One region of the Streptomyces sp. NPDC054887 genome, then DNA from elsewhere that is predicted to be linked to it. Evidence: riboswitches for the same ligand, from Rfam matches in the RefSeq annotation. Region 1 holds a riboswitch; the other holds the start of a gene.
What was found. Region 1 has a riboswitch for cyclic di-AMP ahead of ACWGH0_RS01900 (M23 family metallopeptidase). Riboswitches for the same ligand answer to the same signal wherever they lie in the genome.

Region 1 (3,590 bases):
CAGGGCACCGAGGAGACGGTGGGGCGCATCGACGCCGCCGCCGTGAAGGGCTTCTACGCCGCGCACGTGCGCCCCGCGACCGCCACCGCCGTGATCGTCGGCGACCTGGAGGGCACCGACCTGGACGCGATCCTGGCGGACACCCTGGGCGCGTGGAAGGGCGACCACGCCGAGCCCCGTCCCGTGCCGCCGGTGGTCGCCGACGACACCGGCCGGGTGGTCATCGTGGACCGCCCCGGCGCGGTCCAGACGCAGCTGCTGATCGGCCGCATCGGCCCCGACCGGCACGACCGTGTCTGGCCGGCGCAGGTACTCGGCACGTACTGCCTGGGCGGCACGCTCACCTCCCGCCTGGACCGCGTCCTGCGCGAGGAGAAGGGCTACACGTACGGCGTCCGCGCCTTCGGGCAGGTGCTGCGCTCCGCCCCGGACGGGTCGGGCGCCTCGATGCTGGCGATCAGCGGCTCGGTGGACACGGAGTCCACAGGACCGGCGCTCGAAGACCTCTGGAAGGTGCTGCGGACCCTCGCGGCCGAGGGCCTCACCGACGCCGAGCGGGACGTCGCGGTACAGAACCTCGTGGGGGTCGCGCCGCTCAAGTACGAGACGGCGGCGGCCGTCGCGGGCACGCTCGCCGACCAGGTCGAGCAGCACCTGCCCGACGACTTCCAGGCGCAGCTCTACACCCGTCTCGCGGAGACGGGCACCGTGGAGGCGACCGCCGCGGTCGTCAGCGCCTTCCCGGAGGACCACCTGGTCACGGTCCTCGTCGGCGACGCCTCGCGGATCGAGGAGCCCGTCAGGGCGCTCGGCATCGGCGAGGTGAAGGTCGTCAGCGGCTGACCGGCCCGGACCGAGGAGGTCAGCGGCTGAACCCGGGCACGGTGGTCAGCGGCTGACCGGCTCGAACGGTCTGCTCAACCCGCCCTGAAACGGGACAAAGAAGGACCCCGGCATCCGAGAGGCCGCCGGGGGTCCTTCTGTTATGTCCGGTTTGTTGCGGAGGTTGCCTGTCTGGCCTGTGGGGTGCGTTACAAAACGCCGTGTCTGTTTGGTGATTAAAAGATGTCCCGTTTAGCGTCTGTCCGGCTGTCCGTCAGCAGTGAGCCGCATCCGCGGCACCGGGCAGCCATCGCCGAGTCCCCGTCAGGCGCGAGCCTGGGGAGCCGGGGACCCACGCAGTCCCTGGGGTGAATCGGACGTCCTCCGCGATCGCGGAGGGGTCCGTAGGAGACCTTCCTGCTCCGAACCCGTCAGCTAACCCGGTAGGCGAGAAGGAAGGAAAGGACCAGCCACTCCATGGCGTTCACCCGTGCCACCGGGAAGCACCGTCGTCCGAGCCGCCTGACGCGCAAGAGCGCGAGCATGGCCGGCGTCGCCGCCCTCGCGACCACCGGCGTCATCGGAGGTCTGGCCTCTCCGGCCCTCGCCGCCGACGGCGACGCGGCCCAGGCCGTCCAGGACACCGGCCTGACCCAGGCCATCGTCATCGGCGACTCCCTCGCCGACCAGATCGCCGCCCAGGCCGACCAGCAGAAGCGTGCCGCCGTCAAGGCGGAGGCCGCGCGCAAGGCCGAGGCCGAGCGGAAGGCCGAGGCGAAGCGCAAGGCCGAGGCGAGAGCCAAGGCCGAGGCCGAGGCGCGGGCCAAGAAGGAGCGCGAGGAGCGCGCGGCCAAGGAGCGCGCCGCCCGCGAGGCCGAGCGCAAGCGCCTGAACGCCTACACCCTCCCGATCGCCGGCTCCGTCGTGACCACCGGCTACAAGTCCGGCGGCAACCTCTGGTCCTCCGGCAGCCACTCCGGCGTCGACTTCCGCGCCGCGTCCGGCAGTTCCGTCGTCGCCGTCGGCGCGGGCACCGTCGTCGAGGCCGGCTGGGGCGGCGCGTACGGCAACAACATCGTGATCCGGATGAACGACGGCACGTACACGCAGTACGGCCACCTCTCGTCCCTCGGCGTCTCCGTCGGCCAGGCCGTCACCTCCGGCCAGCAGATCGGCCTCTCGGGCTCGACCGGCAACTCGACGGGACCCCACCTGCACTTCGAGGCCCGTACGTCCCCCGAGTACGGCTCCGACATGGACCCGGTCGCGTACCTGCGCGCCCACGGCGTGAGCGTCTGACGCCCCGGTCCACCCCGTTCGTACGCAAGGCCCCGGCTTCCCCGCCGGGGCCTTGTCGCGTGTCCAAAAGCCGTCCCTTTGTTCCGGCGCCCGTCGGAAAACGCGGAATGCTGCAATAGAGTCACCGAAAAGGCGTCGGTCGACCGCGTTTCGCGGGGATCAAAGGCGGAGGTTCGGTCATGCGCATTCCCGCGCAATCGGTATGCACGGCAATTCGTGACGACATCGTTTCCGGCGTGTTCCCGCGCGGCGCCAGGCTCACCGAAGAGCTCCTCGCCCGCCGATACGGCGTCTCGCGCGTCCCGGTGCGCGAGGCGCTGCGCACGCTGGAGTCGGAGGGGTTCGTCACCACCCGCCGGCACGCCGGCGCCTGCGTGGCCGAGCCCACCGAGCAGGAGGCCGCCGACCTCCTGGAGGTACGGACGCTCCTCGAACCGCTGGGCGCCGCCCGCGCCGCCCAGCGGCGCACCGAGGCCCATCTCAAGGTGCTCCGCGGCCTCGTCAGACTCGGCCAGGAGCGGGCCCGCAGGGGCGAGGGCGAGGATCTGCGCGCGCTGGGCGGCTGGTTCCACGAGACGCTCGCCCAGGCGTCGGGCAGCCCCGGCCTGACGGCCCTGCTGACCCAGCTCAGACACAAGATCGCCTGGATGTACGCCGTCGAGCAGCCCGCCCGCCCCGCGGAGTCGTGGGCCGAACACGGGGCCATCGTCGACGCCGTGGCGCGCGGCGACGCGGAACGGGCCCGCGCGCTGACGGCGCTGCACGCCGAACGCGCGGTGGCCTCGCACCGGTTGCGGCGCAGCGGGCGAGGGCGCGAAGGCGTGAGGACTTCGCAACATCCCGTAAACACGGTGAGCGGCCGCCTTTAACAGTGGCGCCGTATACAAAAAGAAGCGCGAATTCAGGGGTGTATTTCTGCTGCCCGAATTCGGCGGCGTACGGCCGCGCTCACCACGCGAAGAAGCCGCGGCCCCGAATTCGAGGTGCCGCGGCTTCTTGGCGGGAATGCGCCCGTCCGAGTGGTCAGACGGTCTCGGGCAGCTCGTCGAGGCCCTCGGAGACCAGCTTCGCCAGGCGGTCGAGAGCGGCGTCGGAGCCCTCGGCCTCGGACGTCAGCACGATCTCCTCGCCGCCCTGCGCGCCGAGGCCGAGCACCGCGAGCATGGAGGCGGCGTTGACCGGGTTGCCGTCGGCCTTGGCGATCGTCACGGGGACACCCGAGGCGGTCGCCGCGCGGACGAAGATGGAGGCGGGCCGGGCGTGCAGGCCCTCGGCCCAGCCGACGGTGACACGGCGCTCAACCATGGTGTTGCCCTTCATGTTCTAACGGTTGTCTAGACCAGTCTCTCACGGGTGGCGGAGCGGCCGTGCCCCCGCCCCCGGCCGGCCCGCGTCGCGGCCTCAGCCTGCCTTGCCCCGCGCCGCCCCGCGACCCGTAGGCTTTCGCCATGCAGCCCTCGCCGGAGCAG
Region 2 (3,590 bases), on a different contig from region 1:
CGCCAGCCGCTCCCAGCAGATCCAGGTCGCGGAGAAGGTGCTCGCGGAGCAGGGCCCGGAGGCGTGGCCGAGCTGCGCGCTCATCTCCGGCCTGACGGAGGGTGACGACGCCGCGTCGGACGACGGTGCGGCCGGCGGCTCGGCCGCCGAGGCGGAGAAGGGCGCGGCGGCCACCGAGCGCCCCGACGCCCCCGATGCCTCCGAGTCGGCCGAGCCGTCGGCCGGCGGGACGTCCGGGGCCGGCCGGGACGGGTCGTCCTCCTCCGTGAAGGCGGACCGCTCCGGCGCCTCCTCCGAGGGCCGCACGACGGACGGGGACCCCGAGAGCCCCGCGCCGCCGTCCGCCGACGAGAAGGGGGCGAAGGACGAGGAGGCCGCCCCCAAGGGCAAGCACCGCGGTGAGAAGGCCCGCGAGGACGACGCGGTCGTGTCCGGCGAAGCGGGCATCGAGCGCGAAGCGGGCCGCCATGCCTCCCGGGGTGACGGGGCGACACGTGACGCCGCCACGGCGGAGGGCGGGGCGCGCCCGGACGGCAGCTACACCGTCCGCACCGGCGACAGCCTGTCGGCCATCGCCGACGCCCACGAGGTGCGCGGCGGCTGGACGGAGCTCTACGCGGCCAACGAGAAGACGGTCGGCGCCGACCCGGACCTGATCCTTCCTGGCCAGAGCCTCGATCTGGGCTGATTTCGGGGGGTAGTTCGGGCCGCTATGTCCACATTGGAGCAAGTGAGACAAGGGTCTCTTTGTCCCAACTCACGTCCCCGGCCCGGACGATCCCGCCCCGCCGCCCCTGACCTGCGCGGATATGGGCCGCGTGAAGGCCGGGACGGGCGATTTCTCCCTGATGGGCCTTTTTGAACATCACCGGCTCATGTGTTTACGGTCGAACCGCTCGCCACCGCGGGCCCCGTCGACCGTCACGCCGAATCCTGCCGGCGGCCGAGGGGAACCGACGCGTAAAGCGCCGTAGGCAGGAGCGGGGGACCCAGGTAGGCGCCGGGCCCGTACGTCGCGAGACGCACGGAACCGGCTTGGGGTTAAGCCGCGCGACCCAGGTCGCGCGCCGGGCACTCACTTGGCCCGAACCCGACAGCTCACCTCGCAGGCGTCGGTGAGGAGATGTCGCATGCTGTTTTCCGGCAAGGCCAAGCACCGCCGCCCGTCCAAGGCCACTCGTATCGCCACGCTCGCCGGCATCACCGGCGCCGCTGTGGCCGTCCCGCTGATGGGTGCCACGTCGGCCTCCGCCGCCTCCGTCGAGACCTGGGACGCCGTCGCCCAGTGCGAGTCCGGCGGCAACTGGTCCATCAACACGGGCAACGGCTACTACGGCGGCCTGCAGTTCTCCGCCTCCAGCTGGGCCGCCGCCGGTGGCACGCAGTACGCCCCGACCGCCGACAAGGCGTCCAAGGCGCAGCAGATCGCCACCGCCGAGAAGCTCCTCGACATGCAGGGCCCGGGCGCCTGGGCCTGCGCCGGCGCCGGCGGCCTGACCAACGACGGCGTCGACCCGGGCGTCGACACCTCCGGTTCCTCCTCCGCGCAGCAGGAGCAGCCGAAGCAGCAGGCCGCGCCGCGCGCCGCCGAGCAGCCCGCCTCGCGCAGCGAGGTCCGCACCGCGCCGAAGGCCGCGCAGCCCGCCGCCCCGAAGTCCTTCGAGAAGGGCGACGGCGAGTACAAGGTGAAGTCCGGCGACACCCTCGGCAAGATCGCCGAGAAGAAGAAGGTCAAGGGCGGCTGGGAGAAGCTGTTCGAGCTGAACAAGGACATCGTCGACGACGCCGATGTCATCTACGCGGGCCAGCAGCTCCACCTGAGCTGACCCGAGGTCACCCCCCGAGCACCCCGGCCCGGCGCGTCTCCCCCGTACGCGCCGGGCCGGGGTTTCGCCTTCGGCGCCCCCGCCGGGCGTGTTACTGCCCGGTAGCTCCCGGTGCGCCGGAAGTCGGGCCAGCAGTTACGTCCGCTATTGCGGGTATTCGGGGCTCTTCTCGTCCCAGGGGGCGGGCGAACGGCCGACCGACGCCCCCGAGCCGGTTAGGCTCTTGTCGCAAGGCGAAAGTGACCCTGCACCCCTAGCGTCACATCCCAGAAGGAGATGCTCGTGCCGTCCATCGACGTCGTCGTAGCCCGGGAAATCCTGGACTCCCGAGGCAACCCCACGGTCGAGGTCGAGGTCGGCCTCGACGACGGCAGCACGGGTCGTGCTGCTGTTCCGTCCGGTGCCTCCACCGGAGCGTTCGAGGCCATTGAGCTTCGCGACGGTGACCCGAACCGCTACCAGGGCAAGGGTGTCGAGAAGGCCGTCCTCGCCGTCATCGAGCAGATCGGCCCGGAGCTCGTCGGCTACGACGCCACCGAGCAGCGCCTGATCGACCAGGCCATGTTCGACCTGGACGCCACCGAGAACAAGGCGTCCCTCGGCGCCAACGCCATCCTCGGCGTCTCCCTCGCCGTCGCGCACGCCGCCTCCGAGGCGTCGGACCTGCCGCTGTTCCGCTACCTCGGCGGCCCGAACGCGCACCTGCTGCCCGTTCCGATGATGAACATCCTCAACGGTGGGTCGCACGCCGACTCCAACGTCGACATCCAGGAGTTCATGATCGCGCCGATCGGCGCCGAGTCGTTCTCCGAGGCCCTGCGCTGGGGCACGGAGGTCTACCACACCCTCAAGTCCGTCCTGAAGTCCAAGGGCCTGTCCACCGGCCTCGGCGACGAGGGCGGCTTCGCGCCGAACCTGGACTCCAACCGCGCCGCGCTCGACCTCATCCTGGAGGCCATCAAGCAGGCCGGTTACGTCCCGGGCGAGCAGATCGCGCTCGCGCTCGACGTGGCCGCGTCCGAGTTCTACAAGGACGGCGTGTACGAGTTCGAGGGCAAGTCCCGCTCGGCCGCCGAGATGACGGAGTACTACGAGGAGCTCGTCGCGGCGTACCCGCTCGTCTCCATCGAGGACCCGCTGTTCGAGGACGACTGGGCCGGCTGGAACACCGTCACCGAGCGCCTCGGCGACAAGGTCCAGCTGGTCGGCGACGACCTGTTCGTCACCAACCCGGAGCGCCTGGCCCGCGGCATCGAGGAGAAGTCGGCCAACGCGCTGCTCGTCAAGGTCAACCAGATCGGTTCGCTGACCGAGACGCTGGACGCCGTCGAGCTGGCGCAGCGCAACGGCTTCAAGTGCATGATGTCGCACCGCTCCGGCGAGACCGAGGACGTCACCATCGCCGACCTCGCCGTCGCCACCAACTGCGGCCAGATCAAGACCGGCGCCCCGGCCCGCTCCGAGCGCGTCGCCAAGTACAACCAGCTGCTGCGCATCGAGGAGATCCTCGACGACGCGGCGGTGTACGCGGGCCGCAGCGCGTTCCCCCGCTTCAAGGGCTGAGCACAGCAAGGGCTGAGCACGGCCAGGGCTGAGCACGGCCGGGAGCCGAAAGCCTGAGCCTCCCTACGTCCCCGCACGCGGTCCCGTACCGTGTGCGGGGACGTACGCGCGTACAGGGGAGACGGGAGAGACATGGCCGGGAAGAACCGGGACCGGTTCTCCACCACCACCAGGATCCGGCTGCTCGGCGAGCAGACCGCC

Region 2: it holds a riboswitch for cyclic di-AMP, as region 1 does, so the genes downstream of both, ACWGH0_RS06090 (transglycosylase family protein) here and ACWGH0_RS01900 (M23 family metallopeptidase) in region 1, are expected to answer to the same signal.

Annotation. Positions count from the first base shown of each region.
Region 1 is NZ_JBSGYQ010000002.1:105,094-108,683, forward strand. Features, by position in the region: gene ACWGH0_RS01895 (M16 family metallopeptidase) at 1-843, shown strand, start outside; cyclic di-AMP (ydaO/yuaA leader) riboswitch at 1,124-1,286, shown strand; gene ACWGH0_RS01900 (M23 family metallopeptidase) at 1,300-2,121, shown strand; gene ACWGH0_RS01905 (GntR family transcriptional regulator) at 2,301-2,990, shown strand; gene ACWGH0_RS01910 (HPr family phosphocarrier protein) at 3,145-3,426, opposite strand; gene ACWGH0_RS01915 (GNAT family N-acetyltransferase) at 3,570-3,590, shown strand, end outside.
Region 2 is NZ_JBSGYQ010000007.1:86,048-89,637, reverse strand. Features, by position in the region: gene ACWGH0_RS06095 (transglycosylase family protein) at 1-688, shown strand, start outside; cyclic di-AMP (ydaO/yuaA leader) riboswitch at 957-1,127, shown strand; gene ACWGH0_RS06090 (transglycosylase family protein) at 1,131-1,826, shown strand; gene eno (phosphopyruvate hydratase) at 2,103-3,389, shown strand; gene ACWGH0_RS06080 (FtsB family cell division protein) at 3,522-3,590, shown strand, end outside.